Regions from separate parts of the Photobacterium sp. 270122K genome, predicted to be linked through region 2. Evidence: predicted binding sites of a transcription regulator. Region 2 holds the regulator's gene; each other region holds the start of a gene.
What was found. The regulator CRP, encoded in region 2, controls carbon source genes, mostly activating them, when cyclic AMP is high. The targets are predictions, from matches to a motif close to TGTGANNNNNNTCACA.
Positions count from the first base shown of each region.

Region 1 (9,901 bases), on a different contig from region 2:
ACCGTCAATTACAGTGTGATCACGCGGCTGTAGCGCTGACCGTCCGCACTCACTGCACGCACTGACACCTTGCCAGAAACCGCAGGTTTGGCTTTCGCGTTATACGTTGACCAGTTGTTGCCACCGTTAGTTGAGTACTGTAGCGGCAGACCCGGCATACTCACGTTCATGTGCAATACGCCGTTTTTAATCTTCGCACCCGGTACCGGTACACGGTATTGGATACCCGCGGCATCCAATTTCGCCAACTCACGCTGACCCAATAGGTTCGCAAAGCGTGACCAGTCGTCGTGTAGCGCAACTTTGTTTACGTGGTTAGTCTCTTGTGAGAACTCCAGCCCTGGCTGGTAATCACGCTCCCACTCACCTTTGTGCCATGCACGCTCAGCAGCGGCCAGTACGCGAGGGAAAACCATGAACTCATACTGTTCGTCAGTACGTACGGTTTCACTCCATAGCTGTGCAGATAGACCGTAGAAGCCTTTACGTGGCGTTGCTTCACCCTTACTGGTGAAACCGTTACCGTCACGGTCAACAGAGGTTTCTGCGTTCTGAGGCAAGTTTTCTGGTGCAAAACCAAACATCTTACGTGTATCGGTCGCACGGGTTGCCCAGTAGTAACCGCGCTCTTCAGGATCCACTTCGTACGGCATGTCCATGTACACGTAATCTGGGTTAGAGATGATCATGTCATACCCTTTTGCAGCCCAGTCGTACGCGGATGCACCGCCGCCCCAGTACAAGGTATCCCAGAAGTTAACACGCACGTTGTCGGTCGCGAATGCTTGTGCATCTTTCGAGTACTTCAAGCCATCCTGCCATGCTTGGAAGTTTTCAATACCTTTGGCTGCCACCACTTTGCTGACTTTCTCAGCGAAGTAGCTTGGTAAGTGGCCGTAATCAGACACGACACCTTTAGCAATGGCTTTCTGACACATTGGAGACTGTGCAAATGGCTTGTCTTGCTTAGACAGATCCAGATCGCCTTTCCAGTCCACTTTGTCAGCGGCATTCACGTCTTGGAAGCCTGCGCCCAGTTTGATGTTTTTCGCTTCATCACCACCGAAGTGCCATGTGTTCAGCGGCATACCGACTGCACGGTGCATCGCAGCCACTTCAGAGATCACTTTGTCGACAAAGTTCAGCGACGAATCCATACATGGGTTGATGAAGCTACGCTTATCGTAGAACTGTACCGTGGTCACGTTCGAGGTATCTTGTGGATCCATCAGACGGTATTCATTAGCGGCAGCCAAGTCGCCCGCTTCTGCCAAACGCTTGTAACGCGCTTCCATCGCCACAACCGCGGCACGTGAGTGCGCAGGCATGTCGATTTCAGGGATCACTTCAATACCACGCGCTTTCGCGTATTTCAGGATATCCAAGTAATCTTGTGTGGTGTAGTAGCCTGAACCGAAGTTATCGCTCTCTGGGCCTGAACCTAGCTGAGGCAACAAACACGTAGTTTCAGACAGATCGTGACAACGCTTGCCACCGATATCCGTAAGCTCAGGCAAGCCCGGGATCTCGATACGCCAGCCTTCATCATCCGTCAGGTGGAAGTGGAATTTGTTCATCTTGTACGCGGCCATTTGGTCTAACGTACGAAGAATCGCCTCTTTTGAGTGGAAGTTACGGCCAACATCGACCATCACACCACGGTAGTCAAAGCGCGGAGCATCCACCACTTTTAGCGTAGGGATCGTCTTGTCTGCGCCCGTGCTTGCCAATGACATCAAAGACTGCAAACCATAGAACGCACCGTCAGCATCGTAACCCACGATCAACGTAGAACCGTCACGCACGTCTAGCTGGTAAGCACCTGATACTTTAGTTTCTTTGCTAAAGCGGCTTGGGTCTAAGATCACTTTTACCGGGTACTGACCGTTGGTCTTGATGCCCAATGTCGCCATACGGCTGACAGCAGCATCCAGCTTCTGAGCAGTCAGTGCTTTGTTTTCAATACGGATACCCTGTGCCAACGACACAGTGTTGCCCGTTAGTGTGGTGCTCAATGGCGTAGGGACAATCGTACCGGCCAACGTTTCTGATGCGATCAAATCCACATCGCTGTTTTTCTCAAAACGCGATTGGGCTGTCGCCAGAATGTTGTTATCCGTTGGGGTACGCTTCCAGTTATCGCCATCAATCGGATCCAAGTAAGCAGATGGATCTTCATGATCAAGGCTTTCTAGTGTTTTTGGTGTCGAGTCACCGGCAATCACATAGGCACGCGGCATAAAGTCATTTTCAAACAATGTCCAGTATTCACCGATATAAGGGATCACCACCTTTTCACCTGCCGCGAAGCCTTTAAACTTCTCAGTCGGTTCTAAGGTATGAAGGTCACCGGTAATGTGTGTGACTTTGAATTGATCATTCTGTACATCCAAAATCATACGAATACTGTGGAAGTAGATTTTCCAATCCGTGTTGTCAACCGCTGGACCGTTGTTTGTCAGCGTCAGATTAATCACATCACACGATGCCCATTCTGCTTGTAGCTGACGACATTCCAGGCCTTCATTGGCACCATGGTTGGTAATGACTTTGTAGTTCACGCCCAAGTTAGCCGCTAACGTATCAGCGACTTGCTGATCTGTCATCACGGATGGACTTGGCGCATTTGACGCACAGCCTGTTGCCACGAGGGCCACAACTGACGCCAATAAACTTAGCTTAAATGTTCTCACGAGTAACTCCTTTCCCGAATAACCCCAGCCAGCATCAAAGATCCGCACCGAGGCAAAATAAAAAAACAAATAATAAACAAAACAATAATCTGAAACTGCAGACACAACTTATCGCCCTTTGATTCAGGCAGCGCCTGAAAGGGGGATAGTGTTCCAGTAAGAGTGTTGTAGTAACAGATGATTGTTCAGTCGAGGGGATCATCGGCCTTCGCGAGGAAGGCCGATGTATTACGATTAATTATTTAGCGTGAAATAATTAAGGCAGTTTTACTGAAGATAGGTCTTCAGATGGAGACACTTTCTTCATCTCACCCGCTACGATTTCAGCCAGTGGGCCAAGAATCACCTGCAGGTTGTTCGAACCTAGTTTAACCACACCCATCGCACCCAGTGCTTTCAGTGTTTTCTCGTCAGCTAGGCTGCTGTCTTTCAGTGTTAGACGTAGACGTGTGATACATGCATCAATGTTTTCTAGGTTAGATACGCCACCCAGTGCTTTGATGTATTGCTTCGCTAGTTCGCCCGTTTCTTTTGAGCCTTTCACGTCGCTCACTGTTTCGTCTTCGTCTTCACGGCCAGGTGTCTTCAGATTGAACTTCACAATCACCGTACGGAAGATGGTGTAGTAAAGACCGAAGAATACAAGACCTTGAACAATCAGCATGTACCAGTTAACCGCTAGTGGGTTACGCGTAGATAGAACCATATCTACTAGACCTGCTGAGAAACCGAAACCTGCAATCCACTGCATGCTTGCTGCGATGTAAACAGATAGACCTGCTAGCGCGGCGTGAAGCACGTATAGGCCAGGTGCTAGGAACATGAATGAGAATTCTAGTGGCTCAGTTACACCCGTGAAGAATGATGCGAAGCCCGCTGCGATCATGATAGAAGCAACTTTCTCTTTGTTCTGAGGCTTAGCAGTGTGGTAGATAGCCAGTGCCGCACCTGGTAGACCGAACATCATGATTGGGAAGAAGCCCGCCTGGTACATACCTGTTACACCAACAGTTGCCGTACCTTCAGCGATAGACTTAGCGCCACCAAGGAAGTTAGGAATATCGTTAATGCCTGCCACATCGAACCAGAATACTGAGTTCAGTGCGTGGTGTAGACCCACAGGAATCAATAGACGGTTGAAGAATGCGTATAGACCCGCACCAAACTCGCCCATGCCCTGAATGCCTTCACCAAATGTCACTAGGCCGCCATAAACTGCAGGCCAGATGTACATCAGAACGAATGCAATGAAGATACCCGCGAAAGACATCATGATTGGTACTAGACGCTTACCAGAGAAGAATGACAACGCTTTGTGCAGCTCAACGGTTGAGAAACGGTTGTAAATTTCTGCTGCAACGATACCAACAAGGATACCTACAAACTGGTTATTAATTTTACCGAATGCAGCCGGAACAGCGCTAGCGTCGATGCCCTGAATTTGAGCAACCGCACCTGGTGCTAGCAACGTAGTAACGACCAAGAAGCCAACGAAACCAGAAAGTGCTGCTGCACCGTCTTTGTCTTTAGACATACCGTACGCAACACCTACCGCGAAGAGTACAGACATGTTATCGATGATTGCAGCACCGGCTTTGATCAAGAAGGCTGCCAGTGCGCTGTTCGCACCCCAACCTGTTGGGTCAACCCAGTAACCAATACCCATTAAGATAGCGGCTGCTGGTAGCGTTGCTACCGGCACCATCAGTGCTTTACCTACTTTTTGCATATATCCAAGAATGTTCACCCTATAGTTCCCCCTATGGTTTTCTTAGACGCGATGTTGAGTCACTTTTTTTAGTTACTCGATTAAGTTATTTGCAGTTTAAGAAATTAATTTCGCCCCGCAAATTAAAAGGTCATCATTTGTGATCTTTATCACCTGTAAGGGCAATAAACAGGCGAATTTGCTAGCTCGATCATAAAACTTATTTTATTATCCAAAACAAAGGCGATAACACGCTAAGATTTTCCCGTATTTTAACTTGGAATGAGGTGTCACCGTGAGACTAATCCCACTCAATGAAGCTAAAGATGTAGGTTTGTGGTCTGCTCGCTATATTGCTGATCGTATTAATAAATTCGAGCCATCTGCCGAGCGTCCGTTCGTGCTAGGCTTGCCAACCGGTGGCACTCCGCTAGCAACCTACAAGCGCCTAATCGAGCTTTATCAAGCAGGTGAAGTAAGTTTCAAACACGTTGTGACTTTTAACATGGATGAATATATTGGCATTCCTGCTGATCACCCAGAGTCATACCGCAGCTTCATGTACAACAACTTCTTCAATCACATTGATATTCAAGAAGAAAACATCAACCTTTTGAACGGTAATGCAGAAGATCACGCGATTGAATGCCAGCGTTACGAAGACAAAATTAAGTCTTTCGGTCGCATCAACCTGTTCATGGGTGGCGTGGGTAACGATGGTCACATCGCCTTTAACGAGCCTGCGTCTTCATTGGCGTCTCGTACACGTATCAAAACACTGACGGCTGACACGCGTATTGCTAACTCGCGTTTCTTCGACGGCGACATGAACCAAGTACCAAAGTACGCACTGACTATCGGTGTAGGTACATTGCTTGATTCTGAAGAGATCATGATCCTTGTAACAGGTCACAACAAAGCATTGGCACTAGAAGCAGCGGTAGAAGGTTCTGTGAACCACCTATGGACCGTTTCTGCGCTTCAGCTTCACCCTAAATCACTGATCGTATGTGATGAGCCTTCTACGCAAGAGCTAAAAGTGAAGACAGTGAAGTACTTCCAAGAGCTAGAAGCTAACAACATTTCGCACCTGTAACGAAGGATTGATCCATGTACGCACTGACCAATTGCCGTATTTTTACCGGTAGCGATGTGCTGAATAACTACGCCGTCATCATTGACGGCGTAAACATTCATGCCGTCTGCCCTGTGGCAGAGCTACCTGCCGACATTGAAACACGTGACCTTGACGGTGCCAATCTGGTACCGGGCTTCATTGACCTTCAGCTCAATGGCTGTGGTGGCGTGATGCTAAACGATGAAATCAATGCCGACACCATTCACACCATGCACCTGGCGAACCTGAAATCAGGCTGCACCAGCTTTCTACCTACGCTAATCACCTCTTCTGACGAAGACATGAAGGCGGCGATTGTCGCACAGCGTGAGTACCAAGCCAAATACCAAAACCAGTCACTGGGTCTGCACCTTGAAGGGCCTTACCTGAACGTGATGAAAAAAGGCATTCACTCGGTTGATCACATTCGTCGCTCTGATGACAACATGATCAACACCATCTGTGAAAACGCCGATGTCGTGACCAAAGTAACACTGGCACCTGAGCAAAACCCACATGCACATATCGAGCAGTTGGTTGATGCAGGTATCGTCGTGTCTGCGGGCCACACCAATGCGACCTACGTGGAAGCACGTGAAGGCTTTGCTGCCGGTATCACGTTTGCAACACACCTATTCAATGCGATGACACCAATTGCAGGGCGTGAGCCTGGCATGGTCGGTGCGATTTATGATACGCCAGAGGTTTACACTGGGGTTATCGCAGACGGTTTCCATGTCGATTACGCCAACATCCGTATCGCTCAGCGCATCAAGGGTGACAAACTTATTTTGGTTACCGATGCAACTGCACCTGCAGGAGCGGACATGGATCACTTTATTTTTGTCGGTAAGAAAGTATATTACCGTGATGGTAAGTGTGTGGATGAAAATGGCACACTTGGTGGTTCGGCACTCACGATGATTGAAGCAGTTCAAAACAGTGTCGAACATGCAGGTATCGCCCTGGACGAAGCGATTCGTATGGCAACCCTTTATCCTGCTCGCGCGATTGGCGTGGACAAGACATTGGGGGCTATCAAAAAAGGCATGGTCGCTAACCTGGCTATTTTTGATCGTGACTACCATGTTCGGGCGACTGTTGTTAACGGCGAATACGAGCAAAATTAACTATGACTGGCGGACAAATTGGTAATGTAGATCTGGTAAAGCAGCTGAACAGTGCAGCGGTTTACCGGCTCATCGACTTGCAAGGCCCTATCTCACGTATTCAGGTTGCTGATGTGAGTCAGCTTGCGCCTGCAAGCGTTACTAAAATTACCCGCCAATTGCTTGAGCGCGGCCTGATCAAAGAGGTCGCGCAGCAAGCATCTACCGGTGGTCGACGTGCGATCTCTCTGACCACAGAGTCGACCCCGTTCCATTCGATAGCGATCCGCTTAGGACGTAACTACATCGAAATCACGCTCTATGATTTGAGCGGCAAATTCATCGCAGGCAGTGCCCATCCTTTCAGCTATACCAGTCAGCAAATGTTAGTGGATGGTCTGCTTGAGCATATTCGCCAATTTATTAGCGAAAACCAAACCGCAATACGCGAACTCGTCGCCTTTGGTATCACCCTGCCCGGCTTGATCGATCCTGAAAAAGGGGTGGTCGAATACATGCCGACCATTGATGTCGATAACTTGCCACTGGCGGATATCATCACCGATAAATACGGCGTGGCCTGTTTTGTCGGCAACGACGTGCGCGGCCTTGCGCTGGCGGAACACTACTTTGGTGCCAGCCGCGATTGCAAAGACTCCATTTTGGTCAGCGTGCACAACGGTACCGGTGCCGGCATCATTGTGAACGGTCAGGTCTTCCTTGGCTTTAACCGCAATGTCGGTGAGATTGGCCACATCCAAATTGATCCCCTCGGTGACAAATGCCAGTGCGGTAACTTCGGCTGCCTTGAAACCGTTGCGGCTGATCCTGCGATTATTCGTCATATTCAAGATCTGCTCGATCAAGGCTACCCAAGCAGCCTGCAAGATCTCGAATCGCTGACCATGCCCGCCATTTGTGACGCGGCCAACCACGGTGACGAACTGGCCAGCCAAGCCCTGATCAAAGTCGGCAATCAGCTCGGCAAAGCCTTGGCCATGACGATCAATTTATTCAACCCGCAAAAAATTGTCATCGCCGGCAATATTACCCATGCCAAAGACGTGATTTTCCCAGCCATTCGCCGCTGTGTGGAAACCCAATCACTTTCCACGTTTAATAAAGATTTGCCGATTGTGGTGTCAGAGCTGTATACCCAGCCGACCATCGGTGCCTTTTCGATGATTAAACGTGCCATGCTCAACGGCGTCCTGCTGCAGCGTCTCTTAGAAGACTGATCGCAAGAAGGCCGAGCGCAGCGATCATTTACGTTACGCTAAGTCACTCAATTTGTAACAAATTCAAGGGGCATGTTCCAGACAGGAACATGCCCCTTATGCTATATTCCTGCCTCAATGCGCAGAGGTCCCCCCTCTTCACTCAGTAAAAGGATGTTAGCCAGCAATGGAACTTGTCTATATCATCGCCGCATTTTTGGCCGGCTTTATTGCCCTTCGCTGCAAGCTCCCCCCGTTAGTGGGCTTTTTAGTGGCGGGCTTTGCCCTCAATACCGCCGGTTATCAATCCACAGAAACCTTAACGACCCTGGCTGATCTCGGCGTCACCCTGCTGCTGTTTTCCATCGGCCTAAAATTGGATATCCGCACCTTATTGGCCAAAGAGATCTGGGGCGGAGCGACGTTACACAATGTCTTAACCACCGGTCTGTTCACCTTGGTGTTACTGGTACTCAAGCAATTGGGTATCGGCATGATGGCCGATCTCGATCTCAGCCAATTAGCCTTGATGGGCTTTGCCCTGTCGTTTTCCAGTACCGTATTTGCCATTAAAGCACTGCAGGAAAAAGGGGAATTAAACGCCACCTACGGCACCCTGGCGATTGGGATCTTGGTGATGCAAGATATCTTTGCCGTGCTCTTCCTGACCATCTCCACCGGTAAAGTGCCTGAAGTGACCGCTCTGGCGTTGTTTGCCCTTCCCCTGTTGCGCCCTTCTTTGTTCCGCATTCTTGATCGCGCAGGCCACGGTGAAATGTTGGTGTTGTACGGTATTTTCTTGGCATTGGTCGCAGGCTCGGGCTTGTTTGAAGCTGTCGGGATGAAAGCAGACTTGGGCGCACTGATCGTCGGTATGATGCTCGCCGGTCACCCAAAAACCTCAGAAATGTCAAAATCACTCTTTAATTTGAAAGAGTTACTGCTGGTCTGCTTTTTCCTTAATATCGGCCTGTCAGAAGAGCCGACCTTCGACGGCTTATTCATGGCGCTCATTTTGCTGGTGCTGCTGCCGCTTAAAGGCATTCTCTATTACGTCATCTTCAACTTGTTCCGCTACCGCGTGCGTACGTCGCTGCTCGGCACGCTGACACTGTTTAACTACAGTGAGTTTGGGTTGATCGTCGGTGGCCTCGCCTACAACATGGGCTACCTACCCGGTAATTTCTTGGTCGCCATCGCGATTGCCGTGTCGCTCTCTTTCCTGATCGCCGCCCCACTCAACAGCCTCGGCCATCGCTTGTATAAAGACGCCGCCAAATGGCTGAAAGAATTTGAGCCCGACCGCCTTAACGCCAACGATCGCCTGATTGACTTAGGTGACAAGAAAATTTTGATTTTAGGCATGGGGCGTATCGGCAGCGGCGCTTACGATGAACTGGTCAGCCGCTACGGTGAGCAAGTGATCGGCATTGAAACCCGCGAAGACTCCGTCGCTTTACACCGCGAACAAGGCCGCACAGTGATCCACGGCGATGCCACCGACCCCGACTTTTGGGCGCGCGTGATCTCAAAGCACAACACGCAGCTCATCTTGTTAGCCATGCCCCACAGCCAAGCCAACAGCTTCGCTCTTGAGCAAATCCGTGAACGCAACTACAAAGGGCAGATCGCGGCCATTGCTAAGTATGATGATGATGAAGAAGCCTTATATGCGCTGGGCGTGGATGCGGCTTTTAATATTTACCATGAGGCCGGTAGCGGGTTTGCGCGCCATGTGTGTGATCACCTCACCCCTCCCATCGACCCTATCTAACGGGCGCTAAACGCTCTAACAGACATGCGCTTTATTTCTTTTCGCACTAACGGCAGCTTCGGCTGCCGTTTGTTTTTCTGTGCAAAAAACCGACCTAACATAGAAAATATTTATTAAAACCAGCAAAAACCGAACAAAATTCATCATTAGACCTTTTTGTGTATTGATTAGAGATTAAAGGTTGCATTTCATTGTTGAATACGCAATTTTAACAAACAGGAAAGCGAAACCGGTGTTGTGGCCAAGTTCTATCTGCTTCGAACCTTTTTTAGCCACGCACTCT
Region 1 is NZ_JBPOEN010000004.1:426,994-436,894, forward strand. Features, by position in the region: gene ACSF8W_RS10350 (beta-N-acetylhexosaminidase) at 9-2,693, opposite strand; gene nagE (N-acetylglucosamine-specific PTS transporter subunit IIBC) at 2,950-4,440, opposite strand; gene nagB (glucosamine-6-phosphate deaminase) at 4,697-5,497, shown strand; gene nagA (N-acetylglucosamine-6-phosphate deacetylase) at 5,512-6,648, shown strand; gene nagC (DNA-binding transcriptional regulator NagC) at 6,651-7,865, shown strand; gene ACSF8W_RS10375 (cation:proton antiporter domain-containing protein) at 8,032-9,618, shown strand.
Region 1: a site for CRP is predicted at 4,561-4,576, ahead of nagE (N-acetylglucosamine-specific PTS transporter subunit IIBC). Genes of this name have one in related genera too.

Region 2 (9,901 bases):
ATCGAGAAGCTGGATAAGCAGATGGAAACGTTGAGTGCGACACTGGCGGATGCCGAAACGCACCTTGCTGATGTCACTATCTACGAAGCCGACAACAAAGCGCGCCTGAACGAACAACTCAAGCGTCAGGCCGAAGCCAAATCGGCGTTGGAAGATGTCGAGATGGAATGGATGGATCTGCAAGAGCAGCTGGAAGCGCTGGAAGCTGAATTCTTGGCCCCGAATGCGTAACGCTATTCTATAACAAGGTAATACCTCATGACCCCAACGTTGACGGCAGCGGATTTTTGGCAATTTTCATTGCACCACTACCGTCAAGCGGGGGTTGAAGCCGCCTGTTTACGCTTCCAAGACCAGTATCAGGGCAACGTTAACCTTGCCCTGTTGCTGCATTGGCTCGATACACAGTCACTTGCCCTTCCTCCCGAAGGACTAACAACACTGCTGACCACTCTCACGCGCAGCGATCGACCTCTGCAACAGTTTCGCGCCCAACGCCGTGCACAAAAAGCCCACCTCTCGACGGCCGCCTATCAAGCTCTGCTCGCGGAAGAATTGCAGCAGGAACGCCAGCAGCAAGCCGATATCGTGCAACAGTGCCACGCCTTATTGCCACTCAGCGTCTCAAACTCCGACATTCTGCACTCAAGCATTCCACACACCACCACTTCGCTTGTCCTTGCCCCTTGCAATCTTTTCGCCTATTGCCAGCATTGCCATGCCCCCACCGCCCTGTACCGACAATTACAAGGTCACACCACTGACTAGCCCGCGCCCTTTCACTGGACGATATCCCAATCCCGGCGTTATGCTTTCTGCACTTTTCTTCCTTTACGGTCTTATACGCCCGAAAAGGTGTGTTTATCAGGAGTCATCATGCAACCGTTCACCCCGGCGCACGGCTTACGCAATGCCCATCTGCAAACCTTGCTGCCGCGCTTTCTTCGCCGCCAGCCCCTGTTTGAACCGATCACCCAACGCATTGATACCCCCGATGGCGATTTCCTCGATTTAGCTTGGACCGCCCCGCCTGAACAATGCGCCCCTGACCAACCCGTGATGATCCTGTTCCACGGCCTAGAAGGCAGTTTTAACAGCCCCTATGCCAACGGCCTGCTGCATGCGACAAAGGCGCAAGGCTGGCTCGGGGTAATGATGCATTTTCGTGGGTGCAGCGGTGAAATCAATCGTCTTCCCCGCAGCTACCATTCGGGGGAAACAGGCGATGCGCGTTTCTTTTTACAATGGCTGCGTCAACACCTGCCAACGCAACCCTTTATGGCCGTAGGCGTGTCACTGGGAGGCAACATGCTGGTTAACTATCTGGCAGAAACCCAGCAAGACTCCGGACTATTGGCAGCACAAGTGATCTCACCGCCACTCGATTTGGCAGCTTGCTCAAGCCGCATCCAACAAGGCTTTTCTCAGGTATATCAACGTTACCTGCTGAGCTCGATGAAAGGCAATCTCGACCAGAAAATTCAGGCGCACCCGCTGGCCATGCCGCTCGATACCCACGCCGCGCAACGTATTCGTACCTTATGGCAGTTTGATGAGCACATCACGGCGCCTTTGCACGGATTTGCTAATGCCGAGGACTATTACCAGCGATGCAGCGGCTTAGCCAAACTCGAGCGCATTACCACCCCACTGCGGATCATTCATGCCAAAGACGACCCGTTCATGACCGAGGCCGTGATCCCGCAACAGTCGCTGCCGTCGCACATTGATTACCACCTGTCAGATCACGGCGGACACGTCGGGTTTGTCACCGGCCACTGGCGTCAGCCGGTCTTTTGGTTGGAGCACACGGTACCCGCGTGGTTCCTGCAGCAACTGCAAGCCCTCTACAAGTGACAATATTGCCAATATAATAGGGGATTCTGTTCAACCATGATGACCCCCCCATGATTATTCCTTGGCAAGACATTGACCCCGAGACCCTGACTAACCTGATTGAGCATTTTGTGCTGCGCGAAGGCACTGACTACGGTGAACAAGAGCTCAGCATGGCCAGCAAAGTACAGCATGTCCGTCAGCAACTCGAAAGTGGCGACGCGGTCATTTTCTTTTCGGAATTGCACGAAACGGTCGATATCAAACTGCGCCGCGACTTAGGGCGCGCCTGATCCCATCGCCGTCGCATCGCTATGCAAGATCGTGATACCTGCCTCAAGGATGCTGGTTCGGTTAGCCCACCAGCATTTTTGACAATCCAACTTGCTATTATCCTGCCAGACTGTTAATAACTCTTTCCGTTAATGTTAACGACAGGGTTTGTCATGTCAGCAAAACATCCGATCATAGCCGTCACGGGATCGTCGGGGGCCGGCACCTCCACCACCTCCGAAGCGTTTCGTAAAATGTTCAATATGATGAACATCAATGCCGCTTGGCTGGAGGGGGACAGCTTTCACCGCTTCACTCGCCCCGAGATGGATGTCGAGATCCGCAAAGCCAAAGAGCAAGGTCGCCATATCAGCTACTTTGGCCCGCAAGCCAATGACTTCCCGCTACTGGCTGATTTTTTCCGCCAATACGGTCTGGATGGCAGCGGCCAATACCGCCGTTATCTGCATACCTTTGATGAAGCCGTGCCTTATAACCTGATGCCCGGCACGTTTACCCCTTGGCAATCATTGCCGGAAAATACCGATGTGTTGTTTTACGAAGGGTTGCATGGCGGTGTGGTCGACGGTGACACCAATGCGGCGCAGCATGTCGACTTATTGATTGGCATGGTGCCGATCGTGAACTTGGAGTGGATCCAGAAGATCGTGCGCGATACCCGCGATCGGGGCCATTCGCGTGAAGCGGTGATGGAATCGATTGTCCGCTCGATGGATGATTACCTCAATTACATCACCCCCCAGTTTTCCCGCACCCACATTAACTTTCAGCGCGTGCCGACGGTAGATACCTCTAACCCTTTGAGCGCAAAAGCCATTCCAAGTTTGGATGAGAGTTTTGTCGTGATCCGTTTTCGTGGGATCAAGAAGGTCGATTTCCCCTATTTACTGTCAATGATCCAAGGCTCCTTCATGTCACGCCATAACACCTTAGTCGTGCCCGGCGGTAAAATGAGTTTTGCGATGGAGCTGATCATGCGCCCCTTGATCCAACAGTTGATTGATACGGGGAAGATTGGCTGACAAGGGCAAGGAAAAGCAGGGATGAGGAACAAGTTTGCGCGTTTATAGGGATAGGGACGAGTTTTCGAGTAGCGAGTGACGAGTAAAAGCGACTGTGGTTCTGTGGTTCTGTGGTTCTGTGGTTCTGTGGTTCTGTGGTTCTGTGGTCAAAATACCGCTTCTCATTCAAGATTCAAATACTTCAGTTCTCGCTCTTACCATAGGGCCTTAGGGCCCAAGGACCGCTCTCGACCGCCTTTGCTTTTTCGCACTTACTCGCCCCTCGTCCCTTCTTTCTGTCTTACCCTTCAATAATCTCGTACGAGTGGGTCATCTCGACGCCTTCACCCAGCATCAAACACACTGAGCAGTATTTCTCTAACGAATCCGCCACGGTTTTGGCCACCAGCGCTTCATCGAGGCCTTTGCCTGTCACCACAAAATGCAGATTGGCCGAAGTAAACAAACGTGGCGCTTGCTCACGACGCACTGCTTTGATTTGTGCTTCACACGCGGTGATCGGCTGACCGGCTGACGTCAATCCGTCCACGACATCCACCGAACTGCATCCCCCTGCTGCCATTAAAACCAGCTCCATCGGACTGGGTGCTTTTTCGCCACCCTTGCCGTCCATCACCACACTATGACCTGAATTTGACTGGCCTAAGAAGGTCATCCCTTCTACCCATTTAACGCGTGATTGCATTGCATTCTCCTTACTACTTTTGAGGGATTTGGGCACTATCTAACAACCGTGTGATCATGTGCACACTTATGGGTATAAAATGGCCGCGCCCGATAGATCAATATCAAGAAAAGCGTGCCGAAAAAAGATAAACTCTGAACTAATTATTCAGGTCAGCTTGCAGCCTTGCCGTTGACTGAATATCCTAAACGGCGAACTACATTATTGTTAGGCCCGGCCTCAAACGTATAGGGACGTCGTTGTTGGGCAACAAACGCAGAGGAAGTTAGTAATATGGTTCCAGGTAAACCTCAAACAGATCCAACTTTAGAGTGGTTTCTTTCCCATTGCCACATTCATAAGTACCCGTCAAAAAGCACGTTGATTCATGCGGGTGAAAAAGCTGAAACGCTCTATTACATCGTTAAAGGTTCTGTTGCTGTTCTCATCAAGGATGAAGAAGGCAAGGAAATGATCCTGTCTTACCTAAACCAAGGTGACTTCATTGGTGAGCTAGGTCTGTTTGAAGAAGGCCAAGAGCGTACCGCATGGGTACGTGCAAAGACCCCTTGTGAAGTGGCTGAGATTTCATTCAAGAAATTCCGTCAGCTGATCCAAGTCAATCCAGACATCTTGATGCGCCTATCTGCACAGATGGCAAGTCGCTTACAGGTGACAAGCCAGAAAGTGGGCGACCTTGCGTTCTTGGACGTAACCGGCCGCATCGCGCAGACATTGCTGAACTTGGCTAAACAGCCAGATGCAATGACGCACCCAGACGGCATGCAAATCAAGATCACCCGTCAGGAGATTGGTCAGATCGTTGGTTGTTCTCGTGAAACCGTTGGCCGTATCTTGAAGATGCTGGAAGAGCAAAACCTGATTTCTGCTCACGGTAAAACGATCGTGGTGTACGGTACGCGCTAAACGTACAAGTCACACCAATAAAAAAAGCCGCTCATTGCGGCTTTTTTTTCACTTTGCGTATCGCTATAGGGCATATTTGTTAGCAAGCTCACTCTTTTCCTTGTTTGCCACGTCCACACTTGATGCTACATTATGCATATAAACGCACTCTGATTTCTATGGATGGAAATACACGCGATGGACATTGAACGTTTCTCTCAGCATCACACCACACTCTCTGCGGGCACCACCTTCCCCCTGCCGACAACGGTAGAACTCACCGGCTTTAGTGATGGGCGATCCTTCTTGGAACAACACGAACTTCCCCGTTACGGCACCGTGCGTCCCGGGTTAGAGATCTCTCCCCTCGACAGTCGCCATCTGTAGAGAGTGACTATCTGTAGAGAGTGACTATCTGTAGAGAGAGACTATCGACCTTTGGTCATCACGGCTCTCTGGCCGTCACAGGCGCATCGGTGCTTTCGAAGATCTTATCGGCAGACGCTTCCACAAAGCCTGAAAACAAGGCTTCTCCCTCTGCGGTCGGATAGCGTTTGGCAAATTCATAAAAGCCACCGGGAATGGTATAGACCCCGTCAGTAAAGCCAACGTCGATCTGATCGGCCAAGGTGGCCGATTGCTCCAACATCACCGCAGGGGATCCTTTCACGTCCCCGCCTGATGCATTAATGGAAAACCCATTGTGTAGCAACAGATGGTTCACTTCCGCCACCTCGGTAAATTGCTCAAGGTGATTGATACTGACAGTAAAATGGTTCGCACCAAAGCCGTGCGCGGCCAACCAGCCCGCATATTCGCTTTCCGCATACAGTAACTCATAGGTGGCGTAATCCAGACCCCAAGCGCGACCACCAAACAGGAATGACGGATCCCGCATCACCGACTCCGGCACCTGATCAATCAAATCCCGCACGGTTTCTTGAAACAAGGCGCTGAACTGCCCCACCATCAATTCACTGATAAACACTTTAGGCGCAAGGGGGTTAGGGTGCTCAAAATGCTCAGCATAGAGCTTTTTCCCTTCAAAATGGTACCTCCCCATCGGCTTATACCCGATCGCAATGAAGGGGGCGGCGAGTCGGTCTAACCCGACTTTGGGTAAATTAAACGTCCGCAACGCGATGTGGTCATTGTGCAGAGGCTCTTCTTCCGTCAGCAAATCATGTATGTCTTGCGCTGACGGGCATAGACGCTGCACATAGTCTTGCCACAAGTTATCAAATAATTGCACTACCCGTTCCATCTCATCCCCTCCTCACAAGGTGATATCACACGCTGTCTATTTCGCTGTTACGTTAACGGCCTCGCTCGCTACTGAGGGTGGCTCCCCATGCCAGGGATCGGCTGGGCGGGCAACTCAGGTTGTGCCCCTTCCATCGACGCCATGGGATAGGCACAGTAATCGGCAGCATAATACGCACTCGGGCGTAAGTTACCCGATGCCCCCGGGCCACCAAAGGGTGCATCGCCACTGGCACCGGTCAACGGTCGGTTACGGTTTACGATCCCGGCGCGGATATGATCGAGAAAGTACGCCCATTCCGGATCGTCGGTCGAGATCAATCCGGCGGATAACCCAAAGCGGGTGGCATTGGCCAGCGTCACGGCGTCTGCCAAGGTGTCATAACGCACGACCTGCAACAAGGGGCCAAAATATTCTTCATCCGGCAAGGCCGCAATCGCCGTCACATCAATGATGGCGGGCGTCACGATCGCCCCTTGCCCACGAGTGGCGGTGAGCAGACTTTGCCCTCCTAACGCCACTAAGTCGGCCTCGGCTTGTACGATACGCTCGGCGGCGGCCACGGATATTTGTGGCCCCATAAATGGCGCCGGAGACGCAAAAGGCCCATCGACATGCAGCTGCTGCGTTAACGTCACTAAACGCACCACCAGCTGATCCCCTTCCTCTCCACGCGGCACATACAATCGGCGTGCACAGGTACAGCGTTGACCCGCACTTAAAAATGCCGACTGAATAATAGTGTAGACAGTGGCGTCCAAGTCGCCATAGTGCGACGACACAACCAAGGGATTATTCCCCCCCATTTCCAGTGCCAACATTTTCTCTGGCTGACCGGCAAACTGGCGATGCAGCAGATGGCCCGTGTGTGCACTGCCGGTAAATAACAGCCCATCAATGCCGGAGGCGTGCGCCAGCGCTTCTCCGGTTGCCCGTCCACCTTGCACGAGGTTGATCACCCCATCGGGCAAACCCGCTTGCTGCCACAGCGTCATCGTGATTTCGGCGACTTTCGGGGTCTGTTCAGACGGTTTAAACACCACGGTATTGCCCGCTAACAGCGCCGGTACAATGTGGCCGTTCGGTAGGTGCCCCGGGAAGTTATACGGGCCAAATACCGCCATCACCCCTAAGGGACGATGACGCAGCACCGCCTGTGTCGTGCCTATCGCTTTTTGTTTTTCACCGGTACGCTCGTGATAGGCGCGCAAGGAAATTGCAATCTTGCCGACCATGGCCGCCACTTCTGTGCGGCTTTCCCACAACGGTTTACCGGTTTCCTCGGCAATAGCGGTGGCAATGATCTCTTTGTTGGCCTCGACCAAGGCGGCAAAACGTTCTACCCAGGCCTGCCTGTCCGACAATGCCGTATGGCGCCATTCAAGCAAGGCATGGCGCGCACTGGCCACCGCCGCGTCCACTTGGGCAGGCGTTGCCGCGTGGCCTTGCCAGACCGATTGCTCTGTAAACGGGTTCAGCGATACCATGGCATCGCCTTCGCCAGCGAGCCAACGTCCTGCTATCCATTGCGTCATAACATGTCTCCTTTATTGAACAATCAAACGGATCGTGTCGCCTTGTTTCACCTGCAACGCGGCGGCCATATCAGCACGAATGACAGCCTGCGCGCCCTCTTCTGGCCCGGCGATCGACACCGCCCCCACGACAGCCCGAAATGCGGTAAACGAGGTATTGCTGATCACGCAATCTTTTCCGTGCTGAGGTTGACCTATCACGACCTGACACAATTGCGAATGACGGACCGATTCAATGTTGCGCAATTCACACTCGACTGTCGGGCCGGCATCAAAGATGTCGACATAGCCGCGACAACTAAAGCCTTCTTTTTCCAACAAACGCAACGCGGGGCGGGTGTTGTCATGGACTTCCCCGATCACCGCCTGCGCTTCGGGGCTGAGTAAATTGACATAAATGGGCAATTTCGGCATTAAGTCAGCAATAAAACCTTTCTTGCCGATCCCGGTCAGGTAATCGGCCAAGGTAAAATCAATCGAGAAAAAATGGGCTTTCAACCAATCCCAAAACGGTGAGTTCCCGGCTGCATCCGACACCCCGCGCATTTCAGCAATCACGGTGCGGTCAAAGCGTTCGGTGTGCTGCGCCATCATTAAGAAGCGGCATTTCGATAACAACCGACCATTCATGCCGGCGCGCCACTCGGGACGTAAAAACAAGGTACACAGTTCACTCACGCCGGTGTAATCATTCCCAAAGGTCAGGATCTTTACCACGTTGTGGACATTGAGACGGCGTGATGAGTGCACCACGGTACTGAGATGATAGGTATAGAAAGGGCTGTCGAGCCCCACCGCTGCTTCAATGGCGGTGGTGCCGGCAATCTCACCGGTTTCGGTGTCTTCGGCGACCATCAGGTACCCTTCCGGCCCCGGTTGGATCACCGCTTTAGCAAAGCTGTCTTCGGAATGCTGAATGCGGGCCGCCAGGATCTCTTCGTTAACGGGCAACGAGGTAAAACCGTGGCCCGATGCCTCCGCACATTGCATCAATGCGGGTAAATCATTGGCGGTAATCGGTCGAATCACTAGCATCGTCTTCCCTCCTGATGCCCATAAGGCGCAATGCTTGAATGCTCTGTGTCGCAATGACAAGAAACGACACGGCGAGGCATGGGCAACAATGCATCCTGCACGCTCCCCCATGCCGGTTAGCGTATGATTAAGATTGTGCGTACACCTTGGCAATAGCACGTTCCAATCGCGCCATTCCTTCGTTGAATTCTTCACGGCTGATCGCCAGCGATGGGGTAAAACGCACCACATCCGGTCCGGCCACCAACACCATCACCCCTTCCTCTCCGGCGGCAACCAACACATCACGGGCACGGCCTTGAAAATCACTGTTCAGCGCCGCCCCCAATAACAGGCCTTTACCACGGATCGCATCGAACATCGGGTAACGATCATTGATGGCTTGTAGCGCCTCACGGAACCACTGCTCCCGCACTTTGACACCAGCCAAGAAGTCAGGCTCAGCAACGGTACGCACCACGGCTTCCGCCACCGCACAGGCTAATGGGTTACCCCCATAGGTCGAGCCGTGGGTCCCCACTTTCATGTGCGCCGCCAACGCGGATGTTGTCAGCATGGCACCAATAGGGAAACCACCGCCAAGCGATTTAGCGGTACTCAGAATATCCGGCGTAACACCCAGCCCTTGATAGGCATAAAAGTCGCCGGTACGCCCATTGCCTGTTTGCACTTCATCGAAAATCAATAAGGCATTGTGCTGATCACACAGATCACGCACCCCTTGCACAAACGCCAGATCCGGCGTAATGATGCCCCCTTCCCCTTGCAACGGCTCCATCATGACCGCACAAGTGCGCGCTGACATGTGTTCGGCCAAGGCGGCAAGATCGTTATACGGCAGGTGGGTCACATCCCCCGGTTTCGGACCAAAGCCGTCAGAATAGGCGGCTTGTCCGCCGACCGTGACAGTGAAAAAAGTACGACCATGGAAGCCTTGGGTGAAGGCGATGATTTCGGATTTTTCCGGCCCCGCCGTGTCTGCGGCATAGCGACGGGCCAGTTTCAACGCCGCTTCATTGGCTTCGGCGCCGGAGTTGGCAAAAAACACCTTCTCGGCAAAGCTGTGTGCCGTGAGCAATCGGGCAAGGCGCAGCGCGGGCTCATTGGTCATCACGTTACTGACATGCCACAACTGCTCGGCTTGCGCGGTCAGCGCCTGCACCATCACTGGGTGGCAATGCCCCAAACAGCTGACGGCGATCCCGCCGGCAAAATCGATATAATCGCGGCCGTCTTGATCCCACACCCTAGCCCCTTGGCCTTTTACCGGGACGATCTGCATCGGTGCGTAACACGGCACCATTACCTCATCAAATACCTGACGATCTACCGCCTGTTCCTTTTC
Region 2 is NZ_JBPOEN010000009.1:202,627-212,527, reverse strand. Features, by position in the region: gene ACSF8W_RS17170 (ABC transporter ATP-binding protein) at 1-231, shown strand, start outside; gene ACSF8W_RS17165 (TIGR02444 family protein) at 259-768, shown strand; gene ACSF8W_RS17160 (hydrolase) at 877-1,857, shown strand; gene ACSF8W_RS17155 (YheU family protein) at 1,908-2,129, shown strand; gene ACSF8W_RS17150 (phosphoribulokinase) at 2,283-3,152, shown strand; gene ACSF8W_RS17145 (OsmC family protein) at 3,433-3,837, opposite strand; gene crp (cAMP-activated global transcriptional regulator CRP) at 4,111-4,743, shown strand; gene ACSF8W_RS17135 (hypothetical protein) at 4,921-5,109, shown strand; gene ACSF8W_RS17130 (DUF1338 domain-containing protein) at 5,168-5,986, opposite strand; gene astD (succinylglutamate-semialdehyde dehydrogenase) at 6,055-7,521, opposite strand; gene astA (arginine N-succinyltransferase) at 7,534-8,556, opposite strand; gene ACSF8W_RS17115 (aspartate aminotransferase family protein) at 8,684-9,901, opposite strand, start outside.

Region 3 (9,901 bases), on a different contig from region 2:
TCGTTTGTTTGAAGCTAAAAAAGCTTAGTAAATCACTTTGACGTCGGCAGCGGTTGCCACCGCATCTTTCACCGCATCGTCAATGCTGTCACGGCGGGTCAGTGCCACCCCTAAACGGCGTTCGCCATTGATTTCAGGTTTACCAAACAAACGCACTTGCGTGTTAGGACGCGCCAGCGCAACGCTGAGGTTATCAAAACGGATATCTTGTGATTCACCCTGCCCAAGGATAACCGCGGACGCTGACGGGCCATACTGCGTGATAGCGTGGATAGGCAAACCCAAGAATGCGCGAGTGTGCAGCGCAAACTCGGATAACTCTTGCGAGATCAGTGTCACCATGCCAGTGTCATGCGGGCGAGGGGATACTTCGCTAAACAGCACCTCATCGCCACGAATGAACAACTCAACGCCAAACAAGCCGTAGCCACCCAGTGCGTTCACCACTTTCTCTGCCATGGCTTGTGCGGCTTTCAGCGCGTTGTCTGACATTTGCTGCGGCTGCCATGACTCACGGTAGTCACCGCCTTCCTGACGGTGACCAATTGGCGCACAGAAATGCACACCGTCGATGGCACGTACGGTGAGCAAGGTAATTTCATAGTCGAACTCAACAAAGCCTTCGACAATCACGCGTCCTGCGCCTGCACGACCGCCTTCTTGGGCGTAGTGCCAAGCGCCTTCAATGTCTGCCGGTGTTTTGATCACACTCTGGCCTTTGCCAGAAGAGCTCATAATCGGCTTCACAACGCACGGTGTGCCGATGCGCTCGACAGAGGCAACAAAGTCATCGTATTGGTCTGAGAACGCGTAAGGGGACGTAGGAATGGCTAATGTTTCAGCCGCGAGGCGACGAATGCCTTCACGGTTCATGGTCAATTTCGTCGCATTGGCCGTTGGCACCACGTTCACACCTTGTGCTTCAAGTGCCACCAACGTGTCAGTTGCAATCGCTTCAATTTCAGGGACCACGTAATGCGGTTGCTCTGCGGCAATGATTTGCTTCAATGCGTCACCGTCAAGCATATCAATCACATGGCTACGGTGCGCCACATGCATGGCCGGCGCATCGGCATAGCGGTCAACAGCAATGACTTCAAGTCCTAGACGTTGGCATTCAATGGCGACTTCCTTACCAAGTTCACCAGCGCCAAGAAGTAATACGCGTGTAGCCTGAGGGCGGGTTGCTGATCCTAACATTGACATTCCTTACTGGGTTGAGGCTGACAGTGCAGCAGATCATACAGGATTTTAGTTGCCACGCAATCGTTTGCTATTTCATTGGCGAGGAAAGCAACATGAATGGCGAGAAAATCGACATTTCCCCTTATTCTGTTTATTTACCGTTGGGCTAGGGATGTGAGAGGAAGGCAGGGAAGGATTAGGTACGTAAAGAAAAAGCCGCTCAACAGCGGCTTTCATAATATAACAGGCAGTTTGGACATGACCCGAGGGCTTAGGCCTTTGCTTTGGCGTGCTTTCTGTTTTCCCATTGGGTAATGAAGGCAACAGAACCAATAATGATCGCCGCCCCCAGCCATAAACGCCCAGGTGGCGCCCAGCCAAAGACAACCCAACCCGCCAGTACGTTCAGTGGCAGTTTGGCATGGTCAAATGGCTGCACAAACGACGCATCAGCCACCGCATAGGCTTTGGCAATCGCCCATTGTGCCAACGCGGTCAGCAAGCCCGCCGCGGCTAACAAGCCCCACGTGAACGGGGTCGCCGGCATTGTGAAGTCAGGTAATGCCAAGAAAATATTGAACGGCGTGATTAAAATAAGCAGGTACACCACCATGGTGGTCGGCGAATCATACGCTGACATCTTCTTCACCATCAACGAATAGCCTGCCCAGAAGAATGCCGCCCCTACAGGGAGTAATGTGGCCCAGTTAAAGCCATCTGCCCACGGTTCAAGGATGATCATGGCACCAATGAAACCGGTCAGGGTTGCAATCCAACGTGCGGTGCCGACTTTCTCTTTCAGCAGCAAGCCCGAGCCAATGGTCGCGAACAGCGGTGATGTCATCAGCAGGGCAATGCCTTGCCAAATCGGTACCGGATAAGCGAGCGCCCATAGCCAAAGCTGAATCCCGATCACCGATAAAAAGACGCGGAAACAGTGCATGCCAAAATGGTTAGTTTTCAGGGCAGTACGCAGACCCAGAGATCGCAGCCAAGGAAAAATGGCGATTAACGCAATAAAGTATTGGATCAGGGCAACGGTCGTGGACGGAAGGTGCATATACATGCTGAGGTATTGCGCCAAGCTATTAACTAAGGCAAACGCAAACCCTGCCGTAAGCATCCAGCTCGCCCCTTGTAGCGGGTGATGTTGGTGTGACATGAATGGGTGATTTCGTTAAGTGATAAACGCAAAAATCATACTCCTGCCGCCAATGGGATGGAACATTTTTCTATTCAACGCGGTGGTTTGGCACAAAAAAACCGCCCTAAGGCGGTTTTTTGATGATTACACTGCCAAATAACGAAAAGGAATATCCGCGTTTAAGGCGTGCAATGCGTGTTCGGTATTGGCGCGGTGGCTGATGGTGCTACCGGCTTTTTCGACCAATGCAGCCGCTGCTACTTCAGACAAATCATAACCGGCCATGTTCATGTTGATCAGGGCCACTTGCAACGGTGGCAGGCTTGGGTTGAATGCGGCATTTTCTGCGTACATGCCTACAAACGTCTCACCTGACTGTGTACGCAGTGCGACACCGGCAAAGTTATGGGTGTAAGGCGCATGAGCGTGGTTAGCGGCTTCACACGCGGCCTGTAGCAACGCATCAGCATCATCACACGTCATACCATGATTAACGTGTGTTAACAGCGCATCAGTGATGTTTAAGTCGCCAGGGCCGAATGACTCAGGCAAGTAAGCTTGCAGTGTTTTCGCATCACGTTGTGGCAGTTGTACCACCAAATCATTCGCCGTGGTCAGTTCGTTCATGAACTGGCGGCAATGACCACATGGGCTGTAGTTAATGGTGATGTCCTGAATGCCTGTTTCGCCTTTTAGCCATGCATGGCTAATGGCAGATTGCTCGGCGTGGACACTGTGTGACAAGTCGGTCCCAACGAATTCCATGTTGGCACCAAAGTACAAAGTACCGGATAAGCCACGGGCAATCGCACCAACGTGGAAATGAGAAATAGGAGCAACAGAATAGGCGGCAGCAAGGGGAAGTAATGCAACACGTAACTCACTGTCTGACAATTGCGTCTTCGACATGAGTTCAGCGAACGCTTCAGGGCTAAGTGTGGCATCAAAGTTATCAGCTTCTAACACCGGCTTGATGGCAGCGGCAAGGTCTGCCGGAAGAGCGCCTAAAGCATCCTTTACTTTAGTGTGCATGAGTTATCACTCCGTCTTGTATATGGAGAAATATTGTAGGCGGAGTGATAATAATTGTGTGTGATCCAGATCACACTAAGTGCTTGATACTTTCACTTGTTACATGTTTGGGAGTCGAGTCACACGGTTTGTAAAAAGATTAACGATTTTAATCAATAACTTACCCATGTATTCGATTACTTGCACGTTATCGCAAATTTTTCATGAAAATAGCTTCATTATCAGTGGGAATACGAGCGGTGCCAAAATGGACGTCATTACCCCGCATATCACCAATGCCAGCGAACTGAACGCACCTTCTTGGTGATTCTCTTCGGCCGCTTTTGCGGTGCCCAGTGCGTGCGATACCGTTCCCATGGTCAAGCCTTTTGCAATCGGCGCGTGTACCCCAATCAGCTTAAACAGGGGATAACCAAATACTGCGCCAAACAAGCCCGCCAAAATTACCATGATCGCCGCAACCGATGGCACGCCGCCAATTTGTTCAGACACCGCCATCGCAATCGGTGTTGTCACCGATTTTGGCAGGATAGAGGCGGTTAACTGGGCATCTGCGCCCATCATCAGGGCAATGCCGGCACCGGTAACCATCGATAAAATACTGCCGATAAAGCACGTGGTGAGGATCACTTTCCACTTCTGACGAATTTGCCCCAGCTGTTCATACAAAGGAAAAGCCAGCGCCACAACCGCCGGTTCCAACAGGGCATTGATCCACTTATTTTGCTCAAAATAGGTTTCATACGGCACGTTAAGCCACATGAGCAAAGGGATGAGCACCAACAGGCAAATCAGCAGTGGATTCACAATCGGGTGCTTAATGAACTTGGTGAGATAACGCGCGCCGTAGAAAACAACAAGGGTAGCCAGTAACCAGATCATTGTTGTTCCTTATAATGCGTTGCAATACCGATCACCACAAAGACCACCACGCTGCTGCCGATGGTGCTGAGTAAAATGGTTAAGCTGTTATTCTGAATCAAGTCGAGGTAATTCATTAACCCCACACCGACCGGCACAAACAACAGTGCCATGTGTCTGATCAGAAAGTGGCAACCGGGCATCGCCCAATGCGCAGGCACCAATCCCATCGAGAGGGAAAGGAACAAAAGGAGCATGCCGATAATGCTGCCGGGAATCGCGATGCCGCTGAAGTGCTGTATCCCTTTACCGATCATGAGACACACAAAAATGATTAAAAATGAGCGAAGATATGCCATGAGCCCTTCAGGAACTGTCTGAGGAAGTTTTATTTATCATACAAAATAAACGTGATCTAAGCCACAGAAAATTTATCAGGCTTAGAACGGGATCATAACGTGTTTCACGGGCAAGGGGAGGGCGCAGAGGGCTAATCTGAGGCAAAGATCATAGCAAGACCGGCTAAGGCAAGCAGGGCGACAGACACTTTATGTAAACGGCTGTGTTTTACGATGTGCTCGGTCGATGATAAGGGGTCAGGTTCAGGCGAAGGATCGTCTGGCGGCGTTGTTGGGGGCGTGCTTTCTTCATGGATCCGACGGCAGGCTTTTTCTGGTAACGGCACGCGAAAGCCATAATGGGGTACCGCTTCAATGGGAATACCCATCGCGCCGTGGTATTCCAATTTACGGGTGAGGGATTTGAAGATGGTGTTTAAATCATAGTGATTAGTGTGACCGTCTTCGTAGGGGTCAAGTTGCACGAAGGTTTTGTCGTAGAGTGATTCCGCACTGATCACTTCCCCCGCGCAGTAGCACAGCACTTCTAACAAACGTGATTCATGCACCGTCAGTGCCGTGTCGTCACGATCTTTCCACACCAGTAAGCGGAGATCAGGCTCAAAATCGACCGTCGTGAAACGGTAACAGCGGGTCAGTGTTTGCGTTGTCATAGATACCACTTGAATGACGACTACTTTTTGTTACGACGACTTTCCTTGGACCATTGAATGTCTGTGCTCCGTACAGCGTAAAGTGTGATCGTTCAAACAGGGTTCTGCAATGTCATTGTTAGGATATTGTCTTATAAAAAATCCCCTCAGCATGTAATGCGTGAGGGGATGTATAAATATGCCGAGTTTTCTATTGTTTACCCGCAGTGCGTTGCTCGCAGAGGTAACACGATAAAGCCTAAAATGTTAGACCAGTGACGCTACGTAGTCATACACCGCTTTCAGGATTTTCATGTTCTTCTCGCTGCTTTGGTGCTCATGGCCCAATGCTTCGAGGTTTTGCATGTAGTTCGGCAGGTTCTCTTCAAAGAAATCCTGACAGTAGTGTTTCCACTGTTGCTGCTCTTTGTAATCCAGCGTCATCGGGAAGTTGCGCGCACGGTAGCGGAACAGCAATGGCTTGATACGCGGGTCTGCCACATTCAGCTCAAATTTTGCCAACTCCTCGGGTGAGGTTTGACGAATAATGTCCATCGTTGAGCGATCAGCCGGCGAGAAGAAGCCAGAATACAGCTGCGTGTCCACATTGTTGTTTTCGGCGTACTCGCGTTCTTGGCTGTAAATGGCCAGCAGTTTTTCACGCACTTCAGGGTGCGCTTTCAGTATTTGCAGGTGCTTTAGGCACAGTTCACGGTCAATACCGATACGCGCTGCATCTTCCGCACGCAAAGTTTTCGCCGGTGCCAATACCGGACACTTGTTCAGGTGAACCAGTTTTAGCGGCACAGGCAATTCGTCAGGCGCCAGATCAGCGCGCTTGGTGTACAGACGCTCACGCAGTTCATCGGCACTCAGTTCCAGCAATGGGGTCGGGTCCATCGCCAAGTTCACCGTGATCACCGCGTTCTTATTATCTGGGTGCCAAGCCATCGGCACAATCCAACTGGTGTTGCCGCACTCCACGCCAAACATGCCAGAAACATGCATGAGCGGAGTTAGCTCGACAATATCAATCAGCTCTTGCAGCTTGCGCTTATGGCGTAGCTCAAAGAAATAATTGAACAGTTTCGGTTGATTGTTTTTCACAATCTTCGCCAGCTCTATGGTGGCGTACACATCGGCCATTGCATCGTGCGCATTGGCGTGTTCAATGCCGTTGGCCACAGAAAGCAGTTCTAGCTTGAAGCTTGGCAGGCCATCGTCATTGTTTGGCCAGTTAATGCCTTCCGGACGCAGGGCATAACAGGTACGCATAATGTCCAGTAAATCCCAGCGTGAGTTGTTGTTCTGCCATGCCCACGCATACGGGTCGAAGAAGTTACGGTACAGGGTGTAACGCGTGACTTCATCATCGAAACGTACGTTGTTGTAGCCAATCACACACGTGTTCGGTTTCGACAATTCTTCGTGAATACGGGCAATAAATTCAGGCTCAGACAAGCCTTCCTGATGGGCTTTTTGCGGCGTGATACCTGTGATCAAACACGCTTCAGGCGCAGGGAGGTAATCCATCGGCGGCTTACAGTAAATCACCAGCGGTTCGCCGATGATGTTCATGTCCATATCCGTACGCACCCCCGCGAACTGGCAAGGACGATCAAGAGAAGGCGTAGCACCGAAGGTTTCGTAATCTAGCCAAAACAGCGTTGGTTCATTTGTGTTTTTCATCGTCGTTTCCTGAAGCCACGGAAGCTAAAATAAGTGATTGTTTTATAATTAATTTTGTCATTGTTGCTGTCAATCTAAGCGTAACATCTCAGGACACATACAGTAAGTATCCCGCAACTAGGCGGAAAGAGGCAAGGCAGAAAGGGAAATTCATGGCTAAGGATAAGGATTTTCCGTAAGTGATTGAGGCAACGACAGAGATGCGTTGACAAATTAATTGGCGTTATGGTGTTTGGCAAATACGTTCATTGCCAAGTGACACTGTAACACCTGGCGAATTTTTCCATCCAAAACTAGGCGATTTTTCGCTGAAACATTCACCTTACAGTGCAATAAAATGACCAATTATTCACGACAATTGAATAGGGGGAAGTACGTGCTATAAGCGTCATAAAAGGGAGAAACCGTAGATAATCCATGATCAATCTCACATGCAAATGGGTACACAAGCAATTGGATGTAGTGCGTAGAATGGAGATGCTGTAAGATTATTCCTACACTTGCCGTAAGTGACTGATTTTAAATGCTTACTTTTAGGGTGCAAATGTGTGCATTCTCTTGGAATTTTAGAGTATTAGCTTTACACTACGACCTTGTTTTGCGATCAATGTCACGGTCTATATTATATTGAAACGCGTACTCTCTTTTCTGTTTCTCCTTGTTGCTTTTCCTGCATATTCAGCGGATTACCTGACTGAGGACGAACAAGCATATCTCGACAAAAAATCCCTGTTCAAATTTGGTGTGTTGAAAGAAGCCTGGTTGCCCTATTGGGGGGGCGATGTGCCGCCATTTTCTGGCATCAATCACGATTACGCTGTCGGGATCAGTAATGAACTCGGTTTTAAGTTCACTTATACCTTCTATAACACCTTGAATGATCTTCACAGTGCCATTGCAGAGGGTGAGGTTGATGCGATTGTCGGACTCGGTAAAACCGATCTACGTGAAAAACAATTTCTACTCAGTGATGTGATTTATGAAAGTCAGCGCATCATTTGGCTGCGTGACAAACAGCTGGTGGACAAACCCCGAAACTCGCTGCGTTGGGTCTGTGTAAAAAACTCATCGTATTGTGATGCTATTGCCAGCCGCGGCTATTCGTCGCTGTCGTTGGTGAATACCCCTGAAGCCGCGCAAGAGATGATTCAGCAAGACTTGGCGGATGCCACCATTTTGAATTACACCTCGCTGTTGTCGTCGCTGGGGAAAAATATATCGGCTCCCGGCAAAGTGGTGTTTGACCGCGATATCGGCGCGCAGGACTACCGTATCATCGTGGCGAAGCACAAGCCGATGCTACTGAGTATCTTTAACAAGGTGATTGCGGCGGAAAAAGCGGGAGAAACGAAACTGCCGATTAACTCGCACAATATTTATTCCTTGGCAGAACAGGCGAATTTCAATTTCGTGATGGGCGGGCGAGGTGGCGACAATGTGGTGCGTTATACGGTTGAAGAAGATGTGTTCCCGCTGTCTTATCGCGATGAAGTTGACGGCTCCCTGAAGGGCTACGTGCACGATCTGATGAATATTTTGGATTCTCGCACAATTCTGGAATTGGAATACGTGCCGACGTACGGGCAAGACCCGATGCAGATGCTGCGTGAAGGTAAGGTGGATATTTTGCCTTACCAGCACATGTTGGAAGTGGGTAAGCAAGATTTCTTGATCACGGAAAAATACTCGACGTTAGAATTCTTGCACTTACGCATGAAGAATACGAGTGAAAAGAAACGCTTGGGTATTTTAGACCGTATGGGGGATTTTTATAACTTCGTGCGTACCGATGGCCGATTTGATTCCATTCAGGTGTACACGCGTTTTGATAACTTACTGACGGATCTCAAGCACGGCCAAATTACCGATATGTTGATAAACAAAGATTTGGTTAACCAAACCTTGATGCTGCATTTTGATACCGACTATGAAGTGATTGAGCCGAGCAAAGAGTCTCGCCTGAAGATGGATATCGGCATGGTGATGCGTGAAGAAAACGTCATCATGCATGATCTGATCAACAAAGTGATTTCCACATTAGGGCCGGAGGAGTTAGATCGCATTCGTGCGTTGCACAGCCGTATCACGGTGAACTACGGTTTTGATAAGAACGAAATCATCACCATGAGCAGTATTACGTTCTTGGTGTTTTTATTGATTTTGATGCCGCTGGTGGTGTCTTACCGCAAAGTAAAAAAAGCCAAACGAGAAGCGTTACAAGCTATCGCTTTACGTAATCAGTTCTTGGCGGTGGTGAGCCATGAGTTACGTAACCCGTTGGCGGCAATGCTAGGGTTGATGGAAATTCTGTCGAAGAAAATCACCAACGATGATAGCCAATTATTACTTCAGAATGCGATTAACTCGGCCGATAGCTTAAAGCATCACGTCAACAATATCCTCGATTTTTCCAAAATCGAAGCCAATCAGTTGCGACTCGATGTACGCCGTTGCAGTTTGATTGATGAATTGTCGCCGATGCTGCGCAGCTTTGAGGCGAACACGGAGGTGAAAGCCTTAACGTTTGATGTGAACTGGACGCCCACACCGTATATCTATGCGCAAGTAGATGCCATGCGTTTGAATCAGGTGGTGATGAATTTGTTGTCGAATGCGGTGAAGTTTACCGAGCAAGGCAAAATTAGCGTGAATATCACGACGACGAAAACGGATTTGTCCATCGAGATCAGCGATACCGGTTGCGGGATGACGGAAGCGCAACTGTCGCGTATCTACTCGCCGTTTGTGCAGGCAGATGCCAGTATTGCCCGCCGCTACGGCGGGACCGGTCTGGGTATGTCGATTGTGCAGAGCTTACTTCGCTTAATGAAAGGATGCATTGAGATAAGCAGTGAATTGGGTAAAGGCACCACCGTGAGTGTTTCATTACCCATTAAAGCAGAAGCGGTGGTGACTGATCATGCTGGCACTACGTTTTACACCAACCATGATCAGATTGCCGGATGGTTACTGCGCTGGGGCGTCAAGTTGGCCTCACA
Region 3 is NZ_JBPOEN010000005.1:84,694-94,594, reverse strand. Features, by position in the region: gene purT (formate-dependent phosphoribosylglycinamide formyltransferase) at 25-1,200, opposite strand; gene ACSF8W_RS10930 (DMT family transporter) at 1,457-2,347, opposite strand; gene cdd (cytidine deaminase) at 2,474-3,361, opposite strand; gene ACSF8W_RS10920 (CidB/LrgB family autolysis modulator) at 3,563-4,243, opposite strand; gene ACSF8W_RS10915 (CidA/LrgA family protein) at 4,240-4,581, opposite strand; gene ACSF8W_RS10910 (winged helix-turn-helix domain-containing protein) at 4,713-5,234, opposite strand; gene sbcB (exodeoxyribonuclease I) at 5,481-6,902, opposite strand; gene ACSF8W_RS10900 (ATP-binding protein) at 7,530-9,901, shown strand, end outside.
Region 3: a site for CRP is predicted at 4,632-4,647, ahead of ACSF8W_RS10915 (CidA/LrgA family protein). Genes of this name have one in related genera too.